DNA from 3 places in the Arthrobacter sp. UYEF3 genome. Region 3 is predicted to be linked to each of the others. Evidence: riboswitches for the same ligand, from Rfam matches in the RefSeq annotation. Region 3 holds a riboswitch; each other region holds the start of a gene.

Region 1 (5,888 bases), on a different contig from region 3:
GCTGGCCGGTGCGCGCTTCCGCGAAGGGCTCCACCTCGAACATCAAAGCAGGGAACACGCCGGCGAGCCCGTGCCCAGCCTGGACCACATCAACATGACGGTAGCCGTGCTCCGCGGGGTCGGCGTCAGCGTCGACGACTCCGTCCCCAACCACTGGATCGTTTCCCCCGGTCCCATCCGCGCCTTCGACCGGCGGATCGAGCAGGATCTGTCCAACGCCGGACCCTTCCTGGCCGCGGCGCTTGCCACCGGCGGAACCGTCCGCATCCCCAACTGGCCGGCGGAGACCACCCAGGTGGGCGACCTCTGGCGCGGCATCCTCGCGACCATGGGCGCCAGCGTCAGCCTGGCGGACGGCACCCTGACCGTCACCGGCGGCCCGGAGATCAAGGGCGCCACCTTCGCCGGGACCAGCGAACTCGCTCCCACCGTCGCTGCCCTGTGCGCCCTGGCCGCAGGTCCCTCGACGCTCACCGGCATCGCCCACCTGCGCGGCCACGAAACGGACCGGCTCGCGGCCCTGGTGGCCGAGATCAACGGCCTCGGCGGCGATGCCGAAGAAACCGCCGACGGGCTCATCATCCGGCCCGCCACCCTGCACGGCGGCGTTGTGCACAGCTACGCGGACCACCGGATGGCCACTGCCGGCGCGATTCTCGGCCTCGCCGTGCCCGGCGTGGAAGTGGAGGACATCGCCGCCACGGCCAAGACCATGCCCGACTTCCCGCAGTTGTGGGCAGCCATGCTCAGCCAGGGAACCACCGCAAACAAGGACGTCGCCGTTGGCCCGCAGCACTGACTCCTGGGACGAGTCCGACGTCCGCATCCGTCCCAGCAAAAAGGGCTCCCGGCCCCGCACCAAGGACCGGCCCAGCCACGACGACGCGGTCACCGGCCGGATCATCACCGTGGACCGCGGCCGTTACACCGCCGTCGTGGGCGAAGGCACCGCTGATGAACGCACGGTCATCGCCGCCCGCGCACGGGAATTGCGCCGCAATCCGGTGGTCGCCGGCGACTTCGTCTCCCTCGTTGGCGACGTGAGCGGGGAGACCGACTCGCTGGCGCGGCTGGTCAAGATCCAGGACCGCAGGACCCTGCTGCGCCGCAGCGCGGACGACACGGACCCGATCGAACGTGCCGTCGTCGCGAACGCTGACCAGCTCGTCATCGTCGTGGCCGCAGCGAACCCGGAGCCGCGCACCGGCTTCATCGACCGCGCCTTGGTGGCCGCCTACGACGCCGGGATCGAGCCGCTGCTGCTTGTCACCAAGGCGGACGTCAAGGACCCCGCCGAACTGCTCGCCAACTACGAGCACCTCAATTTTCCGGTGATCATCTCCAGAACCGCGGATTCGGCCGCATCCGGCATCGATGCCCGGTCCGACGACGGCCTGTCCGCCCGGTTGGACAAGGTCGCGGTCTCGCAGCTGCGGGCCTGCCTGGACGGTAAGGTCACCGTCATGCTGGGCCACTCCGGCGTCGGCAAGTCCACCATGGTGAACGCGCTCACCGGGGCCGAACGGGCCACCGGCGGCGTCAACGCGGTCACCGGCCGCGGCCGGCACACCTCCTCTTCGGCGCTGGCGCTGAAGGTGAACGACGCACCTGCCGGCAGCTGGATCATCGATACTCCCGGCATCCGCTCCTTCGGACTGGCCCATGTAAACCCGGACCGGATCCTGCGCTCCTTCCCGGATCTGGCGCCCGGCACCGAGGACTGCGAGCGGGGCTGCAAACACGACGCCGCAGCCGTCAACTGCGGGGTGGACGCGTGGGTACGGGCCGGCCATGCGGGCCCGTCCGGGCCGGCCCGGCTCGCCTCGCTGCGCCGGTTGCTGGGCACGGATCCGCGGATGGAAGCGCAGGAATCCAAGGAACTCGGCAGCGTCTCCTAGCAGCGTCTCCCAAACGGCGTCTCCTCGGCGGCTGCGACGTGGCCTCCCCGGCCGCCGCGCTTTTTGACGGTAGCTTGTAACCATGAGTCAACCCGCTTCGAGCTACAACGATGACCTGCGCCTTGCCCATGTACTGGCAGATTCCGTGGATTCCCAGACCATGAGCCGTTTCAAGGCCCTCGACCTCCGGATCGAAACGAAGCCGGACCTGACCCCCGTCACCGACGCCGACAAGTCCGCCGAGGAAGCCATCCGCGGTCAGTTGTCCCGTTCCCGCCCGCGCGACGCCGTCCTCGGCGAGGAGTTCGGCAGCTCCGGCCACGGCTCGCGCCGCTGGATCATCGACCCGATCGACGGCACCAAGAACTTCGTCCGCGGAGTCCCCGTCTGGGCCACGCTGATCGCGCTCGTCGATGAGGGCGAACCCGTCGTCGGCGTCGTCAGCGCACCCGCGCTCGGCAAACGCTGGTGGGCGGCCAAGGGCGCCGGCGCGTACATGGGCCGTTCCCTCGCAGCCGCCACCCGGCTGAAGGTCTCCAACGTCTCCCAGCTCGCAGACGCCTCCCTGTCCTACTCGAGCCTGGGCGGCTGGAAACAGCGCGGCAACCTCGACGAGTTCCTCGGCCTGACCGAGGAAGTCTGGCGCACCCGCGCCTACGGCGACTTCTGGTCCTACTGCCTGGTGGCCGAAGGCGCCGTCGATATCGCCTGCGAGCCGGAACTCAACCTCTACGACATGGCGGCACTGGTTCCAATCGTGACGGAGGCCGGCGGCCGCTTCACCTCGCTCGAGGGCGAGGATGGCCCCTTCGGCGGCAACGCCCTGGCCACCAACTCGATCCTCCACTCTGAGGTCCTCAAGCGCCTCAACCCGGGGCTCGACGACCTGCTGTAGCGGGCCCGCTCCAGGGAGGGCCGGCCGCGCCGTGCCGTAACATAACGCTTCACAATCCGGACTTCCCTTTTCGGTTCGGCCGGCCATGTCTTAGGCTCGGTGCAGGTCACGAGTGCCAGCGCTAAACCCCGGTTTGCTGGCCGGCAACCCTCCATTCGCGGCGGGGTGCCCCGGGTGACGACCTGGCCGGTCCGGAGCGGACACGGCAAGCGCGGATCCCTGTCAGCGGGGTCCTTTTCAAGCGAGGTCCCATGACGACTGCCACCATCCCCACCCACCCCGCCGGCCCGGAGCTTTCCGCGGCACGCTTCGACGCCGCCCGCCGGCCCCTGTCCGCGGTCTCCGGCGCCGAAATCCCGGCCCCGCTGATCCAGGGCGGCCACGTCCGCTACGCGAACCTGGATTACGGCGCCTCGGCCCCGGCCCTGTCGGTGGTCTCCGCGTTCCTGAATGAGATCCTGCCGTTCTACGCCAGCGTCCACCGGGGCGCCGGTTACGCTTCCCAGCTGAGCACCTCGGTGTACGAAAACGCCCGGAACATCGTCCGCGGCTTTGTCGGCGGACGCCCGGACGATTCCGTAATCTTCACCCGGAACACCACCGACTCGCTGAACCTGCTGGCCGGCTGCCTGCCCGTTGCCCACGGCCGGCACACGGGCGAGGTGCTCTACCTGGACATCGAGCACCACGCCAACTTGCTCCCCTGGCAGGGCGTCCCGCACCGCAGCGTGGTCGCAGCCCCTACCCTGGCCGGCACCCTGGCGCGGCTCCGTCGGGAGCTCGCCCGCGGCGGCGTAAGCCTGCTCGCTGTCACCGGCGCGTCCAATGTCACCGGCGAAATCCTGCCGATCCGTGAGCTCGCCGCCCTCGCGCACGAATTCGGCGCCCGGATCGCCGTTGACGCCGCCCAGCTGGCCCCGCACCGCCGTATCAACATTGCCGCGGACGACGTCGACTACCTGGCCTTCTCCGGCCACAAGCTCTACGCCCCGTTCGGCGCCGGCGTGCTGGTCGGCCGGCCGGACTGGCTCGACGCCGGCACCCCGTACCTGGCCGGGGGCGGCGCCGTGCGGGACGCGCGGCTGGACAGTGTCAGCTGGACCACCGGGCCGGCCCGCCATGAGGCCGGATCGCCGAACGTCCTCGGCGCGGCCGCGCTGGCCCGCGCCAGCCAGGTGATCGAGGCACTTGACGAGCAGCAGTGGCACGCCCACGAGGATGCCATCCGCTCCTTCCTGGTCGAGGGGCTGCAACAGATCGAAGGCGTGAGCGTGCACCACATCTTCGAGGACACCGCACTGGCGGACGGCCCCGGGACGATCGGGGTCGTAAACTTCTCGGTCGCCGGATACGACGCCGGCCTGGTCGCCGCATATCTGTCCGCGGAACACGGGATCGGCCTGCGCGACGGCCAGTTCTGCGCGCACCCGCTGCTGAAGCGGCTCGGTCTGCCGGCCGGTTCGCTCCGCGCCAGCTTTGGCCTCGGGTCCCGGCTCGATGACGCCCGGCGGCTGCTCGCCGGGCTCCAGGAGCTGCGGCGGAACGGCCTCGGCTGGGACTATGTCGTGGACGCCGGCCGCTGGGTGCCGGCCAACGACACCCGCAGCTACCCGCAGTGGGCTCCCAACACGCCGGGCACGGCCGGGGCCGCGCCCTGCACGCTCGACTAGCAACGGGAGCGGCCGGCGTCGGGAGCCGCTAGCACCGGGAGCGTCCTCGCCCGCCGCGTGCGGTAAATTCGATAGGTACCCAGCTTCAGCTGCCGAAGGAGATCGCACGTGGCACGGGGCGGCCCCAAATTGCACCAGGACCGGCGGCGGGAGCTTGGCCGGAGCTTCCTGGACGGCGGCGAGCACTACGACCGGGTCCGGCCCGGCTACCCCGAGGACTCAGCCGACTGGCTCGTGCCGGCGGCGGCCAGCGACGTCGTCGACCTGGGGGCGGGGACCGGCAAGTTCACGGCCCTGCTGGTTGCGCGGGGGCTCCGGACCGTGGCCGTGGACCCGTCGCCGGACATGCTGGGACAGCTGCGCCGGGCCCTGCCGGGCGTGACCGCGGTCGAGGGCACCGCCGAACACACGGGCCTGGCGCCGGCGGCGTACGACTTGGTTACAGTGGCACAGGCCTGGCACTGGTGCGATCCACTGCTGGCCAGCACCGAGGTGGCGCGGATCCTTCGCCCGCACGGCGTTCTCGGCCTGATCTGGAACCAGCTCGACACCTCGGTCCCCTGGGTGCACCGGTTGTCCCGGATCATGCATGCCGGCGACGTCCACAAACCGGACTTCAAGCCGCCGTTGGGCCCCGGATTCACCGGGCTGGAGAGTCATCTCACCCGCTGGGAGGAGCCCGTGGGCACGCAGGACATTCTGGAACTGGCGAAGTCACGCAGCTACTACCTGCGCGCCGGCGAGGACACCCGTGCCAAGGTGCTCGGCAACCTTGACTGGTACCTCCACACGCACCTGGGGCACGACGGCGGGGAAATCCTGCTGCTTCCCTACCTGACGCAAAGCTGGCGCGCCACCAAGGCCTGAGGTGGCGCCCGCATTGCGCGGAACAGCGGCCGCGCCTAGTATTTCGGTGTACCTAACTTTTCGATATAGGCCGACAGGAACTTTCATCGGAGCCCGCAGTGCTTGACGTCACCGGACACGAACCCCCGCCCGCAGGGCAGCCGCCTGTCCGCAGGGTCCGGGGCCGACGCCGCGCCCTCCTGGGACTGCTCGGCCCGGCGTTTGTCGCTGCCATCGCGTACGTGGACCCCGGCAACGTGGCCGCCAACCTCACCGCCGGGGCGAAGTACGGTTACCTGCTGGTCTGGGTGCTCGTCGCCGCCAACGTCATGGCCGTGCTGGTCCAGTACCAGTCCGCCAAACTCGGCATCGTCACCGGCAAGAGTCTTCCCGAGATCCTCGGCGAGCGGCTCAGGCCGGCCTCGCGCAGGGCCTTCTGGGTCCAGGCCGAAATCGTGGCCGCGGCCACCGACCTGGCCGAGGTGGTGGGCGGTGCGGTGGCCCTGTACCTGCTCTTCGGACTTCCACTCCCCCTCGGCGCCATCATCGTCGGCGGCATGTCCATGGCCTTACTTGTCG
Region 2 (5,888 bases), on a different contig from region 3:
GCGAAGTCGTTTCCGGTGTCCATCATCGGGAAGGCGAAGAAGCCCCAGGTGGCACCCAGCACGGCACCGGCCATGTAGACCGGTCGGCGGCCGAGCCGGTCCGAGAGCCGTCCCACCATCGGCACTGCGGCGAAGTGGATAGCATGCGCCACGAGGAGCAGCAGCAGGATGCGGGCCGTGTCGGCGTGGACGACCGTCTTGAGGTAGGTGATCGAGAAGGTGACCACCAGGTAGTAGAGGATGTTTTCCGCGAACCGCAGGCCCATAGCGGTGAACACGCCGCGGGGGTAGCGGCGGAAGACCTCGGCAACGCCGTAGCTCTTCTGGCCCGCTTCGACCTCCTTGCGGGCCTCGAGGAAGATGGGGGCATCCTGGACCTTGGTGCGGATGTAGTAGCCGATCAGGACGATGACGGCGGACAGCCAGAAGGCGACCCGCCAGCCCCAGCTCAGGAAGTCAGCGGAGGACAAGACCGAGGACAGGATGTACAGCACGCCGGTGGCGAGCAGGTTACCCATCGGGACGGCAGACTGCGGCCAGCTGGCCCAGAAGCCGCGGGACTTGCTGGGGCTGTGCTCGGCGACGAGGAGGACGGCTCCGCCCCATTCACCGCCAACGGCGAAGCCCTGGGCGAAGCGCAGGAAGACCAGCAGGGCCGGCGCCCAGTAGCCGATCTGCGCAAAGCTGGGGAGGCAGCCCATCAGGAAGGTGGAGACGCCGACGAGGATGATGCTCAGCTGCAAGAGCTGCTTGCGGCCGAATTTGTCACCGAAGTGGCCAAACACGATGCCGCCGATGGGGCGGGCGACGAAGCCCACCGCGTAGGTCAGGAAGGCGGCTAGGATTCCGTCCAGTTCCGTGCCGGAGTTGGGGAAGAACATCTTGCCGAACACCAGGGTGGCGGCAGAGGCGTAGAGGAAGAACTCGTACCACTCGACCACCGTTCCGGCCATCGAGGCCGCCACTACCTTCTTCAGGCCGGACGTTTTGACGTCGGGCTCTTCTGCGCGCCTTGCGGCGGCGTTTTCCGTACTCATTGGGACTCCTTCGATGTCTCCGTCGACACCCCGTGAACCTGAGGCTTGTGTGAGTTGTGACACACAGCGTTATTCTCAACGAGTATGGACTGCCATCGGCGCAGGCTCAACGACCATTCGCGCAGAGCGCGTCTGCAAAAATGCACAGTCGATGGCGCCGCCGGCTATCCGAAGAAGCCCTCGCGCAGCTGATCGCTGAGCTGGCCGATCTCGGTCAGGAAGCCGTCGTGGCCGATCGGAGCCTCGATCACGTGCACCGGCACCTCTCCCGGCAGAGCGCCGGCGAGTTCTCGGGACTGGGCCGGGAAGTACAACCGGTCCGAGTCCACGGCAGCCACGAAAAACTCCGCGGTGGCCCGGGAGAGGGCCTGCTCCAGGCTTCCGCGGCCGCGGCTGACATCGTGGCTCATCAGTGCCTCGGTGATGGCGATATAGCTGTTGGCATCAAAGCGGCGCACCAGTTTGTTGCCCTGGTGGTCCAGGTAGCTCTCCACCTGGTAGCGGCCGCGGCCGGCAAGCGATCCGGCCTCAAGCGGAGCCTCGGCCGCCTGCGGGTTCCGTCCGAAGCGGCCGTCCAGCTCGGCGGCGGAGCGGTAGGTGATGTGGGCGATCCGGCGTGCCAGGGCCAGACCGGCATGCGGCTCCGGTCCGCCGTAATAGTCCCCGCCGTTAAAGTGGGGGTCCTGGCGGATGGCCAGGGTCTGGGCCTGGGCGAATGCAATCTGCTCGGCGGTGCTGCTGGCGCCTACCGAGATCACGGCGCAGCGCCGGACCCGTGCCGGGTAGCTGACGGCCCATTCGAGGGCGCGCGCTCCGCCGAGGGACCCGCCCAGTACGGCGTGCCAGCAGCCGATCCCCAGAGCGTCGGCGAGCCGGGCTTCGGCGTCGGTGCTGTCCCGGAGCGTAACCAGCGGGAAGCGCGAGCCCCAGGGCCTGCCGTCCGGCGCGGGCGTCGAGGGCCCGGTGGAGCCGTAGCAGCCGCCAAGGATGTTGATCGAGACGACGAAGTATCTGTCCGTGTCCACCGGCGCGCCGGGGCCGGCCAGCTGCTCCCACCACCCCGGTTCCTCGCCGGCGCCCCGGGTGACGTGGGTGTCTCCGGTCAGGGCATGCTCGATCAGAACCGCGTTGGACGCGTCCGCGTTGAGGGTCCCCCAGGTCTCGTAGGCGAGGGTGGCGTCCGGCAGGGTGGCACCGGATTCGAGCGCCAAAGCGCCGATTCGAAGATGCCGCACGGTCCCGTCCGGGACGGACCGGGCCGCGATTTTGGCCGCTTTTTCGCCTGCCTTTTCGCCTGTGTTGTCGCCGGCTGCGCGGCTCGCTGCTTCGCTGTGGGGTGCACCCGTGCGGGTGGCGGCAATCGTCATGTGCGGGACCTATTCTTTGCGCTTGCCCGCCGTCAGCTGACCGGCAGGCCAGGTCTTCACCCGGGGCACCCCGCCGCAAGAGGAGGGTTGCCGGCCAGCAAGCCGGGGCTGTCACTGGCACTCATGACCTGCCTCGATTCTACGAAAGACGGCGGGGCAGGCGCGAAGATTGTGACGGCTGTGTGACCTCAGGCGATTTTGGCCGCCCGGAACCCGGCCTCAAGATCAGCAATGATGTCATCGATGTGTTCGAGTCCCACCGAGAGCCGGACCAGGCCGGGGTGGACGCCGGCGACCGCCTGCTGTTCGGGCGAGAGCTGGCTGTGCGTGGTCGACGCCGGGTGGATAACCAGGGATCGCACGTCACCGATGTTCGCCACGTGGGAGTGGAGTTCGAGGGCGTCGACGAAGCGCTTGCCGGCCTCCGCTCCGCCGGCAATAGTGAAGGAAACGACCGCGCCGGTGCCCTTCGGGCCGTACTTGCGGCCGCGCTCATACCAGGGGCTGGACGGCAGCCCGGCGTAGGCGACGGATTCGACGTCGTCCCTGGCCTCCAGCCATTCGGCCACCTTGATGGCATTGGCGACGTGCCGTTCCACGCGCAGGCTCAGCGTCTCGATGCCCTGGGCGATGAGGAAGGCGTTGAACGGCGAGACGGCCGAGCCGAGGTCGCGCAGCAGCTGGACCCGGGCTTTGAGGATGTAGGAAAGATTCGCTCCCAGGGCTCCGTCCGCCCCGAGGTCCCGGGCGTAAACCAGTCCGTTATAGGTGGGGTCCGGGGTGTTGAAGCCCGGGAAGCGCTCGGGGTCCTTGCCGAAGTCGAAGTTCCCGGAGTCCACGATCACGCCGCCAATCGCAGTGCCATGGCCGCCGAGGTACTTGGTGGCCGAGTGCACCACAATATCGGCGCCCCACTCGATCGGCCGGATCAGGTACGGGGTGGAGAGCGTGTTGTCCACAATCAGCGGCACCCCGGCATGGTGCGCCACGCCGGCAACGCCTTCGAGGTCCAGCACATCCTGGCGCGGGTTGGAGACTACCTCGCCGAAGAACAGCTTGGTGTTCGGCTGCACGGCATCACGCCACTGCTCCAGGTTGTCCGGGTCCGCCACAAAGGTCACCGAGATGCCGAATTTCTTCAACGTGTGCGCCAGCAGGTTGTACGTGCCGCCGTACAGGCTGGGGCTGGCGACCACATGCTCCCCGGCCTCCGCGATGTTGAGGATGGCGAGGGTTTCGGCGGCCTGGCCGGAGCTCAGCAGGAGGGCTCCGAGTCCGCCCTCCAGGCTGGCGACCCGCTGCTCCACCGCGTCCTGCGTGGGGTTGCCGATTCGGGTGTAGATGGGGGCTAGTTCGGCGAGCGCGAAGCGGTTGGCTGCGCTTTCGGCGCTGGGGAAGACGAACGACGTCGTCTGGTAGATGGGCAGCGCCCGGGCGCCGGTGGCTGAGTCCGGCTCCTGGCCGGCGTGGATCTGGCGTGTTTCAAATGACCAGGCGTTAGACATTGGAGAACTCCCTGTGTCCGGGCACAGGCCGGCCCTGGCCTCCTGGGCCCGGACGGCTCTGGCGCCGCGCTTGCCTTCCGGCGGACGCCGGACGGCCAGGTCTTCACCCGGGGCACCCCACCGCGCAAGGAGGGTTGCCGGCCAGCAAGCCGGGGCTTGATGCTGGCGCTCATGACCTGGCTCTAGTTTAGGAAGGCCCACTGGCGTCTGGATAGCTTTATGACGAAGATGAAGTCACGCTCGTCGGCGCCGGCCTGACCCGCCATTGCCGTCGTCGCCGCTCTCACCGCTGCCTCCGGCGTCATTCTGGCCGTGCGGATCCGCTGCGAGGACCGCCAGCAGCAGCCGGCCCGCAACGGCGCCCCGCAGCACCGATGCCGACGCCGCTGCCCATTCCTTCTGCGGATTCCCGACCTTCAGCATCGGCGGCCACGACCTGTTTCCGATCAGCACCAAGCCGGCCCTGGCCTGCCGGATCTACCCGGCGGGAGACAGCGGCCCGGGACAGCCGTCGCCGGAATCCCTCCGCCGGGGCATCCGTACCAGCGGCTGGCTACAGACCGCCTAGCCGCGCCCGTACAGACGGCCAGAATGACCTTCCGTAATGGTTAGGGTCACCTAAGCTGAGAGCCCCATCACAAAGTGCCAAGATGAGGGCATGCGCATGGATCATGTCTCTTACGCCTGTGAACAGGATGGCCTCGCCGCCACCACCAAACGAATTGCGACCGCCCTCGGTGTTGAAGCCGTCAAGGGCGGGGTACACCCCCGGTTCGGGACCCGCAACATGATTATTCCGCTCGCCGGTCACAAGTACGTGGAGGTCGTGGAGGTCCTGAACCATCCTGCCTCGGACAAGGCGCCGTTCGGCCAGGCCGTGCGCGCCCGCTCGGCGGCCGGCGGCGGCTGGATGGGCTGGTGCGTCGAGGTTAGCGACCTGGCACCCTTCGAGGAGCGACTGGGCCGTTCGGCTGTCGACGGCAACCGCAAATTCCCGGACGGCCGCGAACTGGTCTGGAAGCAGATCGGCATCCTGGGCCTGATCGCGGATCCGCAGGTCCCCTTCATGGTCAAGTGGGAGGGCGATCCTGCGCTGCACCCGTCCCACGCGTATGAGAGCAACCTCAAAATGTCTGAGCTCACCATCGCGGGCTCAGCCGAGCGTGTCACCGAGTGGCTGGGCGAACCGGTGGAAAAGCCGCTCGACGACGTGGCGGTCAACTGGCTGGCCCCGCATGGGACGCCGGGGATCATGTCCGTCACTTTCGAAACCGCCTCCGGGGCCGTCACCATCTGACGCCTTCGGCCAACCAAACTTCGGCCGCCAACAGCGGGTGCCAATGATGCCACCCGCCGCTGGCGGCCGAAACCCTTTAAAGTGCAGATCGGCCCGGCAACCCGTCGGGGTCAGCCCAGGCCGATCGCTTTCCCGAAGAGGCTGAAACCGACGAAGGCGACGATGTCCAGCAGTGCGTGTGCGATCACCAGCGGCATCACCCGGCGCGTCCTCGTGTAGACAAGGGCGAAAATGACGCCCATGATGGCGTTGCCGATGAAGGGCCCGAAGCCCTGGTACAGGTGGTAGCTGCCGCGCAGCATGGAGCTGGCGAAGATGGCCAGCGGCATGCCCCAGCCGAACTTGCCGAGCCGGTCCAGCAGGTAGCCCACCACAATTACTTCCTCCACGATCCCGTGCCGGATCGCGGAGAGGATGAGCACCGGCACCGTCCACCAGTAGGCGTCCAGCGCGCTGGGGATGATCGTCGTCGTAATTCCCAGCGCCCGGCCGGCCGCGTAGAGGCCCAGCGACGGGATCCCGATCAGCGCGGCGAGGCCCAGACCCTGGAGCAGGTCCTTGCCGGGGCGGGCGAAGGTGAATCCCAGCTTCCCGAACGCCGAGGTGCCGGTGCTGTCCGCCCGGCCAGCCACCCGGTGTTCGGTAAGGAAGTAGATCACCAGCACCACAGGGACGAGGGCAA
Region 3 (5,888 bases):
TCGGGGCGCCGGCCGCGGGCGAGGTACTCGATGCCATGGACTTTCTGGGCCAGCGCATCCTGGATTCTGTGCCCGATCCCGGCTTCTTGGACTCCTACGTGGAATCGAGCCTGGCGGAAGTGCTGGATTGGGACCGCAAACACGGCACCGCCCTGCTGGGAACCCTGCTGTGCTGGCTCGACTCGGGATGCAACACGACGGCGTCGGCCCTCACCTTGAACGTTGAACGGCAGACGATGCACAAGCGGCTAAACAAGATCCAGGCCCTGCTGGGCGGGGACCCGCGAACCTCCGGCCGGCTGCTGACCCTCCACATCGTCGCGGCTGCCGCCGCGTCGCCCGCCCCGCGCCCGGCCCGGCTGGCACCCTAGGCCCGCCGCCTAGAGCACTCGGCGGATGGTTTTCTCGAAGCTGGTGACGTGCTCAAAGGCCAGTTCCGCGGCCCGTTCGGCTTCACCGTCGGTGCCACCGCCCGCTACGTCGACGCGGAACTCGACGAAGGGCCCATCCTCTCCCAGCAGGTGGTGGAGGTAAACCACACCTTCGGCCCCGACGAACGGGTGGCGGCCGGGCGGGACACGGAAGTGCAAAGCGCTATCCGATGCGGTCCGCTGGCACTGCGAAGGCCGCGTCATACTGCAGGGCAGGAGGACAGTGGTGCCGCGCTAGTCCCAGTGCCCAGGCGCGGAGCCTACCAGGTACCCGGCACGGCGCACCCGCCGGGTTAGGTCCGACCGCACGTCCGCTGTGTCTTCCCGGAACGGCCCGGCGTCCTCGAGCACGGACCGGCGATAGGCCCGGATGTTAAGCGCCGCCTTCCGAGTCAGCAGCCGGTCCAGCTTGACCGGCCACCGGTCACCGCAGACCGCACCGGTGCGCCAGTCACCGAAGCCTTGGAGCATCCGTTTGACGGTGTGCCGGGAAAGGACGCCCTTCGCGTCGACAAGCATCACAACCTCGCCCGCGGCGTGCCGCAGGCCCAGGTTCAAGGCAGCGGCCGTGCCGGCGTGGGCCTGGCCGAGGACCTTGATCCGGAGATCGGCCCCGGCAAGGCCGCGCATCAGTTCGGCAGTGGTGTCGGTGGAGCCGTCATCGACCAGCACCACTTCGTAGCGGTCGTAGCTGGTCAGCTGGATGGACCGCACGCAGTCCTCGATAACGCCCGCCTCGTTGAAGGCCGCGACGATGATCGACACCGCGGGCCATTCGTCCAGCAGGGTGGGCTCCCCGCGGCGGCGCAGGGCGCCGCGGATCTCAAACCACAGCGACATGGGCATACGCCGCCGGAGCCTGCCGGAAGGATCCCGGATTGAAGGAGGGCAGCGCGAAGGATGCCAGGACGGCGTCGAGCAGCTCCGGGACGAGCCCGCTGTTGGCGCCGAACCGGGCGTTGACTTCGAGCACCACCGGGGTCCCGTCCGCACGGCGCCGGACAACGACGTCGACCGGGCCGGTCAGCCCCAGCACGCGGACCGCGGCCAGCGCCGCATTCCCCGCGTCGATGGCTTCCCCCGCCTCGACCCTGCGGGCAGCCGACGCATTGCCGGCGATCCCGTGGGCCATTTCCGTTTTTTCGACCACAATGACGAACGGCGGCGCGGCGTTGTGCGCCGGTGTTCCGAAAACCATCGGACCGTACTCGGTTCCCGGAATAAATTCCTGCACGATCTGGCCGGTCGGCAGGTGGTGCCAGTCCACTTCCCCGCTGCCGTCGACGAAAATCGCACCGCGCCAGCCCCCGGCGGTTCGGGGCCTGACAACCACCGGGCCGCCCAGGGCTTCCATGGCGGCGTCCGCGCTGGCGAAGTCCCGCGGAACCCCGAACCGGGGGACGGGCACACCGGCCGACTGCAACTGCCAGGCGGTATACAGCTTGTCGCCGGCGAGCGCCACCGGCCCAGGGTCGCCGATGACGACGCGGACGTCGGGGCCGAACCCGGCCCGGGCGGCCGCCAACTGCGGCAGTTCCTCGCCGACGGTGGGAATGACGAGGTTGACGTCTTCGACGGCCACCAGCCGACGGAGCGCCGGGACCATCTCCGGGTCCGATGCCTCGGGTACGCGGACCACGGTGACGCCCGCGCCTTCCGGAAGCTCACGGATGTCGGTACCCAGGACCGGAACACCCCGCGCTTTGAGCTGGGTCGTGATGGCCTGTCCCGCCGGCCCGCCGGCGCCCGTGACGAGCGCGCGGGGCTTCACAGCGGGTCCTGTTGGTGAATAGTGACCATAAAAATCCAATTCCTTCGTTGAAGTTCCGGCCGCCCCAGTGCTGCACCGGACAAAACTGGTGGATGGACTTGTCCCCTCAGTAAAAATGAGAGACCTATCGGATAGCCCGAGTAGGGGCTACCCGAATATGCGCCTTGGGCCCCCACACGCGGTTCAGGTACTACTGAGCTGCCCGGGCCTGTGTCCCGGAATGCCGCGGGCCCCGTGCCACGTGACCTCACATGACGACGGCGGCGGTGGCTGCCGCCGTCGTCGGTGTTAGATTTTTTGTGAGTAATGAGCCCCGGCGCCAAGCCCTGACTTGCCGGGCGGCAACCCTCCCTTTCGCGGCGGGGTGCCTCAGGTGAAAACTCGGCAATCGACCATTCGAGCTGCAAGCGTGAAGTAAGGAGTTCCGTCATGCCTGACGCGTCCGCACCCGCTGTGCCCGGCACAGCCCCCGCCCCTGCCGTGCCCCGAGCGGCCGCCGGAGAACGACTGGCCTACCGCCTGTTCACCGGTCCCGATGACCGCAGCTTCTGCGAGCGCGTTTCGGCCGCGCTGGCCGAGGGCTATGTCCTGCACGGCAGCCCCGCCGCAACTTTCGACGGCAGCGCCGTGATCGTTGCCCAGGCCGTGGTGCTGCCGGCAGCAATCGCCGGCGCCGACGGCGAGTGCCGCGCATGAGCTACGCCGCAGACCTGACCCCGCAGGAGGCCTGGGCCAAACTTGGCGCCGGCGCCACGCTGGTGGACGTTCGCACCAAGGCGGAATGGGAACAGGTCGGCGTACCGGTCACCACATCGGCCACCGACAGCCGGCGGGATCCGCTGTTCGTCCAGTGGAACCTCGCCGGAGGAACCCCCAACCCGCAGTTCCTGGCGCAGCTTCGAGAGCAGGCACCCGCACCCGACGCCGAACTCGTCTTCCTGTGCCGCTCCGGCGTGCGCTCGGTCGCCGCCGCGAACGCCGCTGCCGCGGCCGGCTACACCGCTTACAACGTGCTGGAGGGCTTCGAGGGCGAACCTGACCGGTCCGGGGCCCGCACCGTGAACGGCTGGAAAAACCGTGGCCTCCCCACCAGCGGTGGAAGCACGAAATGAGTTTTAATCCCGATGCCCTGAGCTGGAGCCCCGAAACCCAGGCCGTCCGCGGCGGCCTCGACCGTACCGGGTTCCAGGAGACAACCGAGCCGGTCTTCCTGAACTCCGGCTTCGTCTACGAATCCGCCGCCGCCGCGGAGCGGGCCTTCAGCGGCGAGGACGAACGCTTCGTCTACTCCCGCTACGGCAACCCCTCCGTAGCCACCTTCCAGGAACGGCTCCGACTGTTGGAAGGGACCGAGGCATGCTTCGCCACCGCGTCGGGCATGTCCGCGGTATTCACCGCCCTTGGGGCGCTGCTGGCCGCGGGCGACCGCGTCGTCGCCGCCCGGTCACTGTTCGGCTCCTGCTTCGTCATCCTCAATGAGATCCTGCCGCGCTGGGGGGTGGAGGCTATCTTTGTGGACGGCCCGGACCTTGAGCAGTGGCGGTCGGCGCTGGCGGTGCCAACGACGGCGGTGTTTTTCGAGTCGCCGTCGAACCCGATGCAGGAAATCGTGGACATCGCGGCCGTGAGCGAACTGGCGCACGCCGCCGGCGCCACCGTAGTGGTCGACAACGTCTTCGCCACCCCGTTGCTGCAGCGCTGCGGCGAGCTGGGCGCGGATGTGATCGTGTACTCCGGAACCAAACACATCGACGGTCAGGGCCGGGTTCTCGGCGGCGCGATCCTGGGCAGCAAGGAGTTCATCGAGGGCCCGGTCAAGCAGCTCATGCGCCACACCGGCCCCGCGCTCTCCGCCTTCAACGCGTGGGTGCTGAGCAAAGGCCTGGAGACCATGGCGCTGCGGGTCAACCATTCCTCGGCCTCCGCGCTGCGGCTTGCCCAATGGCTTGAGGAGCAGCCGGCCGTGGGCTGGGTGAGGTACCCGCTGTTGGCCTCGCACCCGCAGTACGAACTGGCCGCCCGGCAAATGAAAGCCGGCGGCACCGTGCTCACGTTTGAGCTTGCGCCCCCGGCCGGGCGTTCGGCGAAGGAAGCCGCCTTCGCGCTGCTGGATGCATTGCGGATCATCGATATCTCCAATAACCTCGGTGATTCCAAGTCGCTGATCACCCATCCGGCCACCACGACGCACCGTGCGATGGGGCCGGTGGGGCGGGCCGCGATCGGGCTGAGCGACGGCGTCGTACGTCTCTCGGTGGGCCTGGAGGATGTCGAGGACCTGATCCGTGACCTCCGGCAGTCGCTCGAGCAGGTCTAACTCAAGCCCGCCTAGCCTCGGCGCACCCGCGACAGCACGGGGGCCGGTTCCGCGGCCGCTTCGGCGTCCGCGCCGTGCAGGGTAACGCGCACGGCATGGGCGACGACGGCGGCCAGCCCGGCATCGTCGGCGGGGTTGTCCAGCCCGGATGCACGGAGTGCCTGGCGCTGCAGCTGCGAACCCGTTCCGTTGGCCAGGACCCGGTCCACGCCGCCCCGCGCCAGCTCCAGTTCCCCCTGCTCCGCGAGGACGGGCGCCAGGAAGTCCAACAGCGCGTAAAGCACTTCGTCCGCCGGCGCCGGGCGGAAGCTGCCGAAATCCAGCAACTTGCCGCGCAATCCGCAATTGCTAGCCTGCCAGGCGGCCATCTTCAGCAGCACCGTCGGCACCGGGGCGGGATCCACGCCGTCGCGCCACTCCCTGCTGGCGGACTCCACGAGGGCGCGCACCAGCACAGCGATCAGCGCCGCATCTTCAGCACGCAGGCAGACATCCGCGACCCGGACCTCCAGGGTGGGGTGATAGCGGGCCAGGCGGGCGTCGAAATAGACCATGCCTTCGTCAAAGAGCACCCCGGTCTCCAGCAGCCGGGAGACGACACGCCGGTACATGGCAAGGCTCCCGAAGATCATGGAGGGTCCAGCCGCCGGCCAGCGGTTCCACGCCTGCGTGCGGTAACTTTCGAAGCCGGTCACCGCACCGTTCCAGAACGGCGAGTTGGCGCTGATTGCGATCAACACCGCCAGTTTGTCCCGAATCCGATCCAGGACGGCCACACCCTCCTCCGGGGAATCGATGCCGGTGTGGACGTGGAAACCGCAGGTCAGTTGCTCCCGCACGGTGAGGCCGAAGCGTTGCTGCATGGTGGCATACCGCGGCTTGGGCGTGGTGTGGGTGGCGGACGCCCGGGGCGACGTGGCCAGCGCCGCAACTCTGGCGCCGAGGACGCGGGCGGCCTGGTCCGCAAAGGCGCGGGACTGCCGGATCTGTTGGAGCAGCCCGCCGTAATCCAGGCACGGCGCCGTCTGGGTCTCAATCTGCTCCAGCTTGAGCTCAAGACTGAAGCTCGACTCTTCGTGGGCCGGTTCCGCTGCGGCAGGAGCGGGCTTCAGACTCCGCAGCAATGCATCGGCCAGCGCCAGCGGGACCCCGGTGGCGGGGTCCACGATCAGCAACTCCTCCTCGACGCCAAAGGTGCGCATGCACCTATTGTCCTCAGCACCCGTCCCGGCGCGCTACCCCGGCGGTCAGACGGTTCAGTCCTGGAAATACTCGATCTTGGCGCCGATGGTGTTGAGCCGCTCGGCCAAGTCCTCGTAGCCGCGCTCGATCACGTAGATGTTGCGCAGCTCGGAGACGCCCCGCGCGG

What was found. A riboswitch is a leader RNA that binds a small molecule or an ion and turns the genes downstream of it on or off. The one in region 3 is predicted to bind S-adenosylmethionine.
Region 1: another riboswitch for S-adenosylmethionine. It lies ahead of ABIB14_RS00330 (aminotransferase class V-fold PLP-dependent enzyme); the one in region 3 lies ahead of ABIB14_RS12450 (DUF1737 domain-containing protein).
Region 2: another riboswitch for S-adenosylmethionine. It lies ahead of metX (homoserine O-acetyltransferase MetX); the one in region 3 lies ahead of ABIB14_RS12450 (DUF1737 domain-containing protein).

The regions. Positions count from the first base shown of each region.
Region 1 covers NZ_JBEPNK010000001.1:79,533-85,420, reverse strand. Annotated here, with positions in the region: gene aroA (3-phosphoshikimate 1-carboxyvinyltransferase) at 1-799, shown strand, start outside; gene rsgA (ribosome small subunit-dependent GTPase A) at 783-1,898, shown strand; gene hisN (histidinol-phosphatase) at 1,981-2,793, shown strand; SAM riboswitch class IV at 2,898-3,011, shown strand; gene ABIB14_RS00330 (aminotransferase class V-fold PLP-dependent enzyme) at 3,045-4,463, shown strand; gene ABIB14_RS00325 (class I SAM-dependent methyltransferase) at 4,572-5,330, shown strand; gene ABIB14_RS00320 (Nramp family divalent metal transporter) at 5,429-5,888, shown strand, end outside.
Region 2 covers NZ_JBEPNK010000004.1:36,703-42,590, reverse strand. Annotated here, with positions in the region: gene ABIB14_RS03850 (MFS transporter) at 1-1,037, opposite strand, end outside; gene metX (homoserine O-acetyltransferase MetX) at 1,202-2,404, opposite strand; SAM riboswitch class IV at 2,418-2,533, opposite strand; gene ABIB14_RS03840 (bifunctional o-acetylhomoserine/o-acetylserine sulfhydrylase) at 2,593-3,909, opposite strand; SAM riboswitch class IV at 3,971-4,086, opposite strand; gene ABIB14_RS03835 (hypothetical protein) at 4,144-4,362, opposite strand; gene ABIB14_RS03830 (VOC family protein) at 4,568-5,206, shown strand; gene ABIB14_RS03825 (CPBP family intramembrane glutamic endopeptidase) at 5,317-5,888, opposite strand, start outside.
Region 3 covers NZ_JBEPNK010000016.1:75,877-81,764, reverse strand. Annotated here, with positions in the region: gene ABIB14_RS12470 (PucR family transcriptional regulator) at 1-371, shown strand, start outside; partial or broken gene ABIB14_RS12465 (formyltetrahydrofolate deformylase) at 456-669, shown strand; gene ABIB14_RS12460 (glycosyltransferase family 2 protein) at 666-1,271, opposite strand; gene ABIB14_RS12455 (ATP-grasp domain-containing protein) at 1,255-2,202, opposite strand; SAM riboswitch class IV at 2,505-2,618, shown strand; gene ABIB14_RS12450 (DUF1737 domain-containing protein) at 2,632-2,898, shown strand; gene ABIB14_RS12445 (rhodanese-like domain-containing protein) at 2,895-3,314, shown strand; gene ABIB14_RS12440 (O-succinylhomoserine sulfhydrylase) at 3,311-4,519, shown strand; gene ABIB14_RS12435 (glutamate--cysteine ligase 2) at 4,531-5,721, opposite strand; gene ABIB14_RS12430 (UDP-N-acetylglucosamine 1-carboxyvinyltransferase) at 5,776-5,888, opposite strand, start outside.